Regions from separate parts of the Shewanella sp. YLB-07 genome, predicted to be linked through region 4. Evidence: predicted binding sites of a transcription regulator. Region 4 holds the regulator's gene; each other region holds the start of a gene.
What was found. The regulator MetJ, encoded in region 4, represses methionine synthesis genes. The targets are predictions, from matches to a motif close to TAGACGTCTAGACGTCTA.

Region 1 (3,206 bases), on a different contig from region 4:
GTACCGCATTACGTGCGTACTCCATAAACATCATGAAAGTTGCACCATAGTTGATGAAACCACCGTGAAGTGATGCACCATTCATGATACCGCTCATACCGAATTCACGTACACCGTAATAGATGTAGTTACCGGCTGGATCGTCTTGAATACCTTTTGAACCAGACCAAAGCGTCAGGTTAGAACCTGCAAGGTCGGCAGAGCCACCTAACATTTCAGGCAAGATAGCAGCGAATGTGCCAATAGAATTTTGTGATGCCTTACGGCTGGCAATGCCTTCAGCCTTGTCTTGACACTCTTGAATGAAAGCTTGTGCTTTCTCTTCAAAATCTGCCGGTAAGTCACCCGTGATCACGCGGCGCTTATATTCTGCGGCAAGTTCAGGGAATGCAGCTTCATAGGCAGCAAACTTGTCATTCCAGCTAGCTTCGTTAGTCGCGCCAGCATCTTTAGCATCCCAACCTGCGTATACATTGTCAGGGATTTCGAAAGGACCGTGATCCCAACCCAAGAATTCACGAGTCGCTGCGATCTCGGCATCACCCAGTGGTGCGCCGTGGCAGTTATGCGTACCTGACTTGTTAGGAGAACCGAAACCGATAACCGTTTTGCAGCAGATCATAGTCGGCTTGTCGGTAACTAACTTAGCAGCTTCGATGGCGGCGCGAATAGCATCGCTATCATGACCGTCAACGCCGGCAATCACATGCCAACCGTAAGCCTCGAAACGCTTTGGCGTATCGTCGGTAAACCAACCTTCGACGTGACCATCGATAGAGATGCCGTTGTCATCCCAAAACATGATGAGCTTGCCAAGACCTAAGGTTCCCGCTAAAGAACAGGCTTCGTGTGAGATGCCTTCCATCAGACAACCGTCACCCAAGAAACAGTAGGTGAAGTGATCGACTATGTCGTGACCAGGTTGGTTGAACTGAGCCGCTAAGGTCTTCTCAGCAATTGCCATACCTACGGCGTTACTGATACCAGCGCCCAGTGGACCTGTGGTCGTTTCAACACCCGGAGTGTAACCATATTCAGGGTGACCCGGTGTCTTAGAGTGCAACTGACGGAACTGTTTAAGCTCTTCGATAGGCAGTGCATAACCTGTCAGATGAAGCAAAGAGTATATAAGCATAGAACCATGGCCGTTTGATAAGACAAAACGGTCACGATCAACCCACTCAGGGTTATTAGGGTTGTGCTTAAGGAAGTCATTCCAAAGCACTTCAGCGATATCAGCCATCCCCATTGGTGCACCTGGGTGACCAGAATTGGCTTTTTGAACGGCATCCATACTTAATGCGCGGATAGCGTTTGCGAGTTCTTTACGAGATGACATGCTCTCTCCTGCTTGGTTTTGAGGTCTAGATCATCGAGCGCCATATCAATCAGCACTTAAATTAGAAATCGATGTTCTACTGCAAATTTTGGAGCCATATTTTCGCCCACATAACAGACGGACGCAAACGATAATTCACCAAATCACAATATTTCCCTGTAAGTCATAGGGGCGAACCGCCATCTTCGAAACATAGGATTCGCCAAACGCCGCTTTTACCTCATTTAAAGCTGAATTAAATTCATCAGCTCTAGTGAAGCTATAACGCTGATAACTAAGAGGTTACAACTCAACAGCAAAATATATTTACATATTGAATGTCACAATATGTACTAATAATTAGTGAACGGGGGTGATCGCCGACTCATTTTGAATTAATATAGACGTCTAGATGTAGATACTTCTACACATTCAAATTGTTCAATGACGAGATTTCCCACCATGGCAAAGCACTTGTTTACTTCTGAGTCTGTATCAGAAGGTCATCCAGATAAAATCGCCGATCAGATTTCTGATGCGGTACTAGACGCAATCCTAGAGCAAGACCCTAAGGCTCGTGTCGCCTGCGAAACTTATGTAAAGACCGGTATGGTCATGGTCGGTGGTGAAGTCACGACTTCTGCTTGGGTCGATATCGAAGAGATCACCCGTAAAACAGTACGTGAAATTGGTTACACACATTCTGATATGGGCTTCGATGCCGACTCTTGCGCTATATTAAATGTCATTGGTAAACAGTCTCCAGACATTAACCAAGGTGTTGACCGTGCCGATCCTAAAGATCAAGGTGCCGGTGACCAAGGCTTGATGTTTGGTTATGCCAACAACGAAACCGACGTACTCATGCCAGCCCCTATTACCTATGCTCACGCTCTGGTAAAACGTCAATCAGAAGTACGTAAGAACAAGACTCTACCTTGGTTACGTCCTGACGCTAAAAGCCAAGTTACTTTCGCTTACGAAGACAACAAGATTGTCGGTATTGACGCAGTTGTTCTTTCGACTCAGCATTGCGACAGCGTGAATCAATCTGATCTGATTGAAGGTGTAATGGAAACCATCATCAAGCCAGTACTACCGGCTAAATGGTTATCTAAAGACACTAAATACTTCATCAACCCAACAGGCCGTTTCGTTATCGGTGGTCCAGTAGGTGATTGCGGTCTGACGGGTCGTAAGATCATCGTCGACACTTACGGCGGCATGGCTCGCCACGGTGGTGGTGCATTCTCGGGTAAAGATCCCTCGAAAGTCGATCGCAGTGCAGCATACGCGGCACGTTATGTGGCTAAAAACATAGTTGCTGCGGGTCTTGCCGATCGCTGTGAACTACAAGTTTCCTACGCTATTGGTGTTGCCGAGCCAACCTCTATCAGCATTGAAACCTTCGGTACCTGCAAGGTATCTGAAGAGCTACTAATAGCCTTGGTACGTGAGCACTTCGACCTACGTCCCTATGGCCTGACTGAGATGCTAGATCTGGCTCGCCCAATCTATCAAGCTACAGCGGCATACGGCCACTTCGGCCGTAATGAGTTCCCTTGGGAACGTACCGATAAAGCCGAGGCATTGAAAACGGCTGCTAAGCTATAAATTGGTTTATCCCGTCTAACGACTGTTAAACCCTAAAAACCGCCAAGTGGCGGTTTTTTTGTGCCTTTAATAGCTCACCTCATCCCCCTCGAAAATTCTCCCGACCATTTTCATTTTTTACTACAAAATTAGTGATAAATTAAGCTGCAGTTAAGCTAGAACTCGGTAAACTAGCACCTCATATTCGCCAATGTATTTATTGGTAACACTTTTTTGGGAGAGACTAAGGTTGGAGAGACAATGGGAACTAACATAGGAAAATTGGTACTCCTTG
Region 2 (3,206 bases), on a different contig from region 4:
GCTGTCATTAGCAGAGCCTCAATTATCAGTAGCTCGTTAACCTGTTAAGAACAGAGTTCGAAGTGACTCTGATAGGTCTGCGCCCATCTGAGTAACTCCACACGATTACGAGATTGCGTCTTCCTGAAAATAGAGGAGATATGTGCCTTCACCGTGTGTTCGCTGATGCATAGTCGATGAGCGATCTCTTTATTTCTAGCGCCACTGGATACGAGCTGAATAATGGTACGCTCTCTTTTCGTCAACATCTGCAGCATAGCCACGGTATCTTGTGAATAATCCTTGGTGCTGTCCAAACGGCTCACCAGTTGACGGAACATCTTACTGATAAGCGTCCTGTCATACCAAAGCTCATCGGCCACCATCTTTCTTAAACCTGTTAACAATAGGTCCATACGTTGGTCCGCATAAAGCAACCCACGAATTCCCAGTAACAAGGCAGATTCGGGCTCAAGTTTCTCGCGGTTAACCTGATAGAGTGCAACGGGTACATGGGGCACCAGACGAGATGCCAATAACGGTATCCCCTTACTATCTAAGGCGGCTCCCTCCTGCTCGATCAGATAGAAACAGTTATTGTCTCTCTCAGGCTCAAGTTCAGATACCTGCTTCACTATGCGTGTTTTTAAACCAATAGATTCGGCCAGAATAGCCAAGTGGCATGGTGCAGCCACTTGATGCAAGAACACCAATTCATCAATCTTACTCATTCACTTTTCTCCCTGAAAAGTTTACTTGTTCTCTGTAAGGGGGGTGGTCAATCTTCCCTATCAACCAGAATGATTACTATTTTGAATAGTTTTAGTAGATTTGAATAGTTTTAATTGTAATACCATAGTAAAAAAGTATTAATCAAATGTAAATGCGATGATAAATCGGTTTTTATCAGTTTTAGCTATTAAAACCTCATACAGCTAGACCTTTAAAGCATAAAAACCAGTAGACTTTATACAAGATAAAATAATTCACTAGTTAGCCATTAAATTTAGCCAGCTGTACATCATGAAACTTAACAAGTGTAACCAGGCAAATTATCGCCCCCACCAACGCCATGCCCATATCCGATTGGGTATCCCAAATGTAACCTTGGGTCCCTAAAAATGCTTCGGCATCCTCCCCCGTAAGCAGAGCAACCCACCACTCAATCAACTCATAGAAAGCTGAAAATGCTAGAGCGAAGCACAATGACAAGAAATTACACCAAGCGCCACGTTTCACCACATCTAATCGAATGAAGATTTCACGGACTACTAAGGTAGGCACGAACCCCTGAGCAAGATGCCCCAGCTTGTCGTAATTGTTTCTGTCTGAGCCCGTAATTTCGGCGATCCAGTCAAAAAGAGGCACCTCAGCATAGGTGTAGTGGCCCCCAACCATAAGTATGACGCAGTGAACCAATATAAAAACATAAGCCAAAGGCGTCAGTGGAAAGCGCTCTCGAGTCAGAAATAAAACTGGCAAGACGACGAGAGCAGGTAGTACTTCAAGAAACCAGGTGAACAGGTCTTTAGGCTCGATAGCCGACCAAACCAGTACCGACAGAAAAATCACTAACCAAATAAGCTGTTTATTCAAAATAGGAACCTCATATACGGATAAACTCTATTGTTTTGATATAAGAATAATAACTTTAGCCATCTAGCCCTCCACAGTGCATAAAAAAAATGCTACTTTGGTCGGACAAGTATCAATAGAATACTAATAATACAAAAAATCAACTTAAGTTAACAAAATACCAATAACCGAAGAAGGTACCCAAATCATGGCGAAACATTCGCTGGACAAGGATAAGATCAAGATCCTGCTGTTGGAAGGCGTCCACCAATCTGCGGTTGATGTATTTAAGCGAGCAGGCTACAGCAATATCGAATACCACAAAGCATCTCTCGGGGAAGAGGCCTTAGCCACAGCGATCAAAGATGCTCATTTTGTCGGCCTTCGCTCCCGCACCCAGATCACCGAAGCAGTGTTAAGCCAAGCCGAGAAACTTGTCGGTATTGGGTGTTTCTGTATCGGGACTAACCAAGTTAACCTAAGTTTTGCTGAAAAACTGGGTGTACCGGTTTTCAATGCGCCGTTTTCAAATACTCGAAGTGTTGCCGAGTTAGTGCTGGGTGAAATAATTATGTTATTTCGTGGTATTCCACAGCGTAATGCCATGGCGCACAGAGGCGGATGGCTTAAGAGTGCCGTAGGCAGTTTCGAAGCCCGCGGTAAGACCTTAGGTGTTATCGGCTATGGTCATATTGGTACTCAACTCGGTATCTTGGCCGAGACGCTCGGCATGCGCGTAATCTTCTTCGATATTGAAGATAAGTTGCCACTGGGTAATGCCCAGCAAATTCATTCGATGCAAGAATTAATGTCTCTCGCTGATGTTGTCAGCCTGCACGTACCTGAGACACCGCAGACCAAAGAGATGATCGGTGAAGCCGAGATTGCCAACATGAAGCAAGGCAGCATCTTAATCAACGCCTCTCGCGGCACTGTTGTCGACATAGACGCTCTCGCTTCGGCCATCCGCAGTGAAAAACTCGCTGGCGCCGCTATCGATGTGTTTCCGGTTGAACCTAAGTCTAACAATGACGAGTTCTTCAGCCCGCTACGCGGTCTGGATAACGTCATCCTGACACCTCATGTGGGGGGCAGCACTCAGGAAGCCCAGGAAAATATCGGTATAGAAGTGGCTGGCAAGCTGGCGAAGTACTCAGATAATGGCTCGACCATGACTGCAGTCAATTTCCCGGAAGTTTCTTTGGCTCAGCATAAAGACGCGTCTCGATTACTGCATATTCACCACAACCGTCCCGGTATACTGATCAAGATTAACCAAGCATTTGCAGAGAAAGGCATCAACATCGCTGCCCAGTATCTTCAAACTACTGCGGAGATTGGTTATGTAGTAATGGAGGTCGATTCGGATCAAGCCGAAGAAGCTTTGGAACAAATGAAAACCATCGAAGGCACTATCAGAACTCGCTTACTGCACTAAATACCAGTCTGTGACTAAAAATTAATAACCCGCATAATTTTACTAATTATGCGGGTTATTTCATTTCAAGCATTTGCAGATTCGAGTTACAATCAGCTCTTTCCAGCCCGTTTATTTCCTAGGATCATGATATGACGCTTTCCGTTTCTCAGCCCAGTTGGAACTTGAATGACCCAATTCCATCGCTATTCTTCTCTAATTTATCCCACTTGGG
Region 3 (3,206 bases), on a different contig from region 4:
ACTTTAAGAATAGGGATGTTAACTGACTCCCTGTCGAGAAAACTGACTCTATGGACAGTCTCGTTATCGCTTGTTGCGTTGCTCATACTATATCTCTTATCAGCTGAGTGCTTTGTTATAAGTTGACCCGCTCTTGTCGATCGGATCAGCAATTCTTGTAATACGCGGGAAAGACATTACGTTAACGTAAACGTGCAATCAACCGTTCTCAAGGCCTAACTAACAACTAACGGTCACTCGCGGCGTATGTTTAGCTTTACATGCAATTGAGATTTAGCCAGCACTAAGCAATGTTATCTATGCTGGCAGGCTTTAGGCATAAAACGGTTCTCTGGCCGACGGGTACCTTGGCATTAGGAAACACGATGGCTTCAACCTCATGCTCAACCTTGATATCCATACCACCTTCTTTGGCTAAGATGTAACCCTTAGGGAATGCAGTAAAATTTTCGACATCGTTGGCAAAGGTAAATTCAAAATCATCGAAACCTTTATTGATCGCGCGGCAGACCTGATACAGGTTAACCTTGTTCACATCGAATTCATCAAGTGCTAAGTCCTGATTGGTGATCAAGCGATTCAACATCTCTCTTAAAGCGATAAAGCGCGTCATGTCATTCTGGCCGAAGGGCAAGACTTTACCTAACTCAATGGTGAATGCATCGGCTTGGTAATTCTTTGAAGAGTAATAGCTGAATGTTGTGGTCGGTTCATGATGGAATAAGACAGTATTGATACCACAAGCCTCGAGATACATGATCTGCTCGGCGCTATACTTGCGACCGGGGCGATAGGGATAAATAGCGAACTTTTCATGTTTTGAGCCACGAATGGCCGTATGCAGATCGTAATGAATTCTTTGATCTGTTGCACTAGACGCCGAAAAGAACTTATCGACGTAAAACTCGAGTTTTTTTGCTCGAATACGCTCAGGATTAATCAGCCCCTCACCCGCAGAGTGTGCACCGTTGAATAAACGATTTAAGTTTTCTTCGATAAAGCGGGTGCCATTGATGATTGCTGGCGGATTACCAAACAAAAACAAGACTCTTTGCTTGGTAATGATCTTTTCCTGCAGCAGGTCCTTTATCAGGTCATTGCAGAGCTCGATGGGGGCTGTTTCGTTACCGTGTACCGCACAAGAGAGGACAATATCTTTTCCTTCTGCATGCTTTGGCTCAAATACAATGACTCCGGTATCCCACACTGTTACTTGAGTGTGTTCGCCTATGGAAAATGTACCGCTTTCATCTATATGATGTGGGTTATCTAACGTAAATGTTAAAAAGTCTTGTGACTCTATTAGCGCCTCTAGCACAAAATTCTCCTTAATTGTTCTCACCAATAAATTGCGGCTCAAGATGGCGCAATTTCATGCAAGATCCTTTAATTTTATGTCGAAAAATCTATTGCTTAGAATAATAACACTTAACCCACACGTCAGCTATTTATCGGGGCATCAAATAATACCTATTTACCTATTGCAAAAGATAACCATTAAGTACAAACTGTAGACTTCTAGCCATCCAGACGTTTGAATGGGTATTTATTAGAGTCAATCGCGCTAAGTGAATTGCGGGTAGTAAATGGTTCAGTATTGCCTCTAGCAATGCAAACCAGAGCAAACGATAGTTAATCTAATACAAATTCAAGAGGTCTATATGGCAGTAGCGACATTTGGTGCGGGGTGTTTTTGGGGTGTGGAGTATTTTTTCAACCAGATTGCAGGCGTTAAACTAACAACGTGTGGCTATATGGGTGGCGATAACGCAACGAACACCTATCAAGAAGTTAAAATCGGTCAAACCGGTCACGCCGAAGTCGTCCAGGTGGAATACGATGAAAGCTTAGTCTCTTATCAGGACTTGCTCGAGGTGTTTTGGCAAAATCACAACCCGACCACGCTCAACCGACAAGGGGCTGATGTCGGCTCTCAATATCGCAGCGCCATTTTTTTCCACGACAATGGACAAAAAACGATTGCTGAGCAATCGAAACATGCCCTGATCTTTAGTGGGAAATGGGGAGAGAAACAGATAGTCACACAAATAGCCCCAGTACTCGAATTTAATCGCGCCGAAGAATATCACCAGAACTACCTGAAGAAGAACAATCTCCCCAGCTGCCATATATCTTTCTAATAAAAGTTCCTAGCACTCAAGCGTACAGCCTAGGTACTAGGAACAAGCAAGTAGTCCGTTAACCCCCTATTTTAAATCAGGAGTGCATCGATCATGGCTTGTGCCTCAATGATAACTTGCTCCAGATGGGCTTGGCTAATAAAGCTCTCGCCATATATCTTAAACAGGGCTTCGGTGCCCGATGGACGAGCCGCGAACCAGGCATTCTCTGTGATGACCTTGATGCCACCTATGTCGGCATGATTTCCAGGCGCTTTGGTCAGCACAGTTAATATCGACTCTCCGGCCAACATCTCGGTGCCTAAGGTCTGGGTATTAACATCATTTTTCAGAACCTGGGCAAACTTGGCCTTCTTATCAGCTTGTACCGGACTGTCGACCCTCTTGTAAAAACTCTCTCCGTGTAACGCCACTAATTCCAGATATCTTCGCGCGGGTGTCTTACCCGTTACCGCGAGAATTTCAGCCGCTAGCAGTGCGAGAATAAAACCGTCTTTATCGGTACACCAGGTGCTGCCATCACGTCTCAAGAATGCCGCACCGGCACTCTCCTCTCCCCCGAAGGCAACACTTGCATCGGCGAGACCATCGACGAACCATTTAAAGCCAACCGGCACCTCACACAGTGGCTTATCGTGCTGGGTGCAAACTTTATCGATCATGGCACTTGAGACTAAGGTTTTACCTATGATCAATGCATCAGACCATTGTGGTCTATGAGTCACCAGATAATCGATGGCCACCGCCAGGAAGTGATTGGGATTCATCAAACCAGAACCGGGACACACGATGCCGTGGCGATCGTAATCAGGGTCATTGCCAACACAGAGGTCGAAATTATCTTGCTGCTTTAACAAGCCAGCCATGGCATAAGGTGAAGAGCAATCCATGCGTATTTTGCCATCTTTATCCAGCGGCATGAAACTGAAACTGGGATCGATACGGGTATTGACCAGCTTTATATCTAAGTCGTAGCGCTTAGCAATCTTAGCCCAATAGTGGATGCCTGAGCCGCCCAATGGATCGACGCCGATGCGTATGCCCGCATCTGAAATGGCCTTCATA
Region 4 (3,206 bases):
AGAAAGTAGCTGCTCAATTAGATTCTGTTGAAAGCTGATCAACACCTGCAGCTCTTCCTGCCATAGCTGACCTGTGTCTTTGAGTTCCAGCAGTTTATAAAGAAAGTTGGTGCTCTTACCTGCGGCCGATACCACGACGAGATCGTCGCTGTTGCCGTGAGTGAGAAGGATATGAGCAACACGGCGGTAGCAATCTGCATCCGCTAAGCTAGAACCACCAAATTTGTGCAAATGACAACGCGCCATCTTTAACTCCTATCTACCGAGATTAACAACTCGCCGCTGCTGCGAGTCCAGCTTCAATATCGGCAACTAAATCATCGGCATCTTCGATACCCACTGAAAGACGGATTAGGGTCTCTTTTACCCCAGCTTCTGCTCGAGCCTCTGGCTCCATAGCTCTGTGGGTCATTGTCGCAGGAACTGCGACTAAACTCTCTACCCCACCTAAACTTTCTGCAAGAGAAAACACAGAAAGTTTGTCAAGAAAAGCAACCAGCTCCTTTTCTCCACCCTTCAGCTCGAAACTGAGCATGGCACCGAAGCCTTTCTGTTGCTTCGCCGCGATCTTATGACCAGGGTGATCACTCAGGCCCGGATAATACACCTTATCGACCGCCTCGCTGGCAGTTAATACCGCTAACACCCGCTGAGCATTAGCCTGATGTTCACGAATGCGTACCGCTAAGGTGCGAATGCCGCGTAGGGTCAGGTAACTATCGAAGGCTGATCCTGTTAGACCTAAGGTATTAGACCACCAATGTAATAACTCACCTAGCTCGGCATCTTTAGCGACGACGGCACCACCGACTACGTCGCTATGACCATTAATGTACTTAGTGGTCGAATGAATAACGATATCGGCACCGAGAAGCAGTGGTTGCTGCAAAATTGGCGATAAGAACGTATTATCGACTACCACTAAGGCATCGACCAACTTACTCGCCTTGGAAATTGCTTCTATATCGACGACACGCAGTAGAGGATTCGATGGTGTTTCCAGCCAAACCATCTTAGGCTTACGGGCAATGGCGGCTTCGAGTGCTGCACCGTCGGTCTGATCGACCACTGCAAGTTTAAAGGCTCCCTTCTTGGCTAAGTTAGTAAACAGACGATAACTTCCGCCATAACAGTCATGGGGGACGACAAGCAGGTCATCAGGGCCAAGCAGGCTAGTCACCAATGTAATCGCAGCCATACCTGTACAAGTCACCACGCCAGTGGCACCTTTTTCCAGAGCGGCGATAGCATCACCTAGAATAGAGCGAGTCGGATTACCCGAACGACTATAGTCATAGTCTCTGGGATTCTTATGCCCATCGAAGGAGTAGTTAGTCGACAAATAGATGGGGGGCACCACAGCACCATATTGGGTATCGGACTCAATCCCTTGACGCACTGCAATTGTGGCTAACTTACGTTCGGTCATCTACTACTCCTAAACTATTTACTGAACACCTTTCTTACCAACAAAAATGTGGCAAGAGATGTCTGGACGTCTAAATGTACCTAAGGGGAAGCCTAGCGTCAACCAAATATAGACGTTTAGACGTCTAAACATATGGAAATCTATTTGCAATTGTCATAAATAAGAGGCAATAATTTGACTGTACAATTTAAAGGGTTAAAATCTGCCCCGAAATTTGAATATACAGGTGAGTCAATGACTGAGTGGAATGGCGATTATATCAGCCCATATGCTGAACACGGCAAGAAGAATGAACAAGTAAAGAAAATTACTGTTTCTATTCCCTTGAAGGTACTTAAGGTTCTTACCGATGAGCGCACGCGCCGCCAAGTGAATAACCTGCGTCATGCCACCAACAGTGAATTGCTTTGTGAGGCATTCTTGCATGCATACACAGGTCAGCCTCTACCTAACGACGATGACTTGTCTAAAGATAAGCCTGATACTATCCCAGCCGAAGTGAAGCGCTTGATGGATCAGATGGGTATTGAGTGGGAAGATGTGGAGTAATCGGACCCACTTAACGCTTGACCAGTCAGTTTCAGGGATCGCATTGCGATCCCTGTTTACTTCTACACGACTATTGACCCCGAAGATAACCCTGAAGAAACAATCGAGACCAACTAACAGCTTAATTTCGAGTCTATTGTTAAAAATTAATAACGCCAACTCCTTCTCCACCCACAATACATTAATAATTGAGAGAAAATGCCGTGCTTTCAATGATAGACCCAACGACCCTCGCCCTAGCCTCACTCATTATCTTCTGTGGAGCCTTGACCCAGAGCCTTATCGGTTTCGGTTTAGCCATTGTCGCCTCTCCCCTGCTGTATATCGTCGATCCTGAGCTAGTACCAGCCCCGGTTATCATCATGGGCTTCTCTATCTCTTTGTTGACCCTATTTAGAGAGCGAGGTGCCCTTGAGTTTAATGGGCTGCAATATGCGTTGCTTGGGCGAATACCAGGAGGGTTTATCGGTGCGGGCTTATTGATATATGCACCACAACCAGTTCTTGGGCTGGCCATATCGGGCATAGTTGCCGCGGCGGTCATATTAAGTTTGCTTAAGTTCAACATAGCCGTTAACCGCAAGAGCCTGTTTGGCGCCGGCGTGATATCAGGCGTATTTGGCAATATCGCCGCTATCGGTGGTCCCCCACTGGCCATTCTGCTTGCAGGAAAAGACGCCCGTCAGTTTCGTGCTGCGCTATCGGCTTTCTTCATCTTCAGCTCAATGATCGCCTTGGTTATTTTGGCAATCACAGGCTTACTCAGCATTAAGCATCTATGGCTGTCGCTGCTGCTTCTACCTTCGGTGATCTTAGGTTATGTGGTGGCGGGAAGACTGATAGGACATGTTGATAAAGATAAGACTCGTAAGGCAACACTCATCTTATGTTCAATCTGTGCAAGCTTATTGGCAGTAAAGTCGTTAATGGAATTGGGATAGCTACTAGGACGGGCTTTGCCCTACGAGATCGGCTGAGAAGCGCCTTCGAGGAAAAGACAGGTCAAAGGCTGTTGCTCTTACCCCTAGCCAACTTGTTGGCGAACTTCTCGAAGTGAGGTTACGAACGGACTCCTAGCGACGTAGTCGCGTCCTCGAACCTTCTTTAAATTTAAAAATGATATGACGTTTGTAGTACACCGCCGATGGCATCATCGCTGCCGACCATGCCGGTAAAGTCCAGAAAGAAGACTCGCCCAAATTCAAATCCTGTCCCTAATGAATAGATA

Region 1: a site for MetJ is predicted at 1,720-1,737, ahead of metK (methionine adenosyltransferase). Genes of this name have one in related genera too.
Region 2: a site for MetJ is predicted at 1,632-1,649, ahead of serA (phosphoglycerate dehydrogenase). Genes of this name have one in related genera too.
Region 3: a site for MetJ is predicted at 1,512-1,529, ahead of msrA (peptide-methionine (S)-S-oxide reductase MsrA). Genes of this name have one in related genera too.

The regions. Positions count from the first base shown of each region.
Region 1 is NZ_VOQB01000004.1:332,801-336,006, reverse strand. Features, by position in the region: gene tkt (transketolase) at 1-1,339, opposite strand, end outside; gene metK (methionine adenosyltransferase) at 1,781-2,932, shown strand; gene FS373_RS11065 (glucosaminidase domain-containing protein) at 3,173-3,206, shown strand, end outside.
Region 2 is NZ_VOQB01000004.1:56,598-59,803, reverse strand. Features, by position in the region: gene FS373_RS09875 (helix-turn-helix transcriptional regulator) at 45-710, opposite strand; gene FS373_RS09870 (DUF2238 domain-containing protein) at 973-1,575, opposite strand; gene serA (phosphoglycerate dehydrogenase) at 1,763-2,992, shown strand; gene ygfZ (tRNA-modifying protein YgfZ) at 3,124-3,206, shown strand, end outside.
Region 3 is NZ_VOQB01000006.1:16,313-19,518, reverse strand. Features, by position in the region: gene FS373_RS14305 (thiamine pyrophosphate-dependent dehydrogenase E1 component subunit alpha) at 1-86, opposite strand, end outside; gene astE (succinylglutamate desuccinylase) at 284-1,318, opposite strand; gene msrA (peptide-methionine (S)-S-oxide reductase MsrA) at 1,662-2,141, shown strand; gene pgm (phosphoglucomutase (alpha-D-glucose-1,6-bisphosphate-dependent)) at 2,213-3,206, opposite strand, start outside.
Region 4 is NZ_VOQB01000017.1:81,087-84,292, reverse strand. Features, by position in the region: gene FS373_RS27110 (bifunctional aspartate kinase/homoserine dehydrogenase II) at 1-246, opposite strand, end outside; gene metB (cystathionine gamma-synthase) at 269-1,429, opposite strand; gene metJ (met regulon transcriptional regulator MetJ) at 1,664-1,978, shown strand; gene FS373_RS27095 (sulfite exporter TauE/SafE family protein) at 2,182-2,919, shown strand; gene FS373_RS27090 (conjugal transfer protein TraF) at 3,089-3,206, opposite strand, start outside.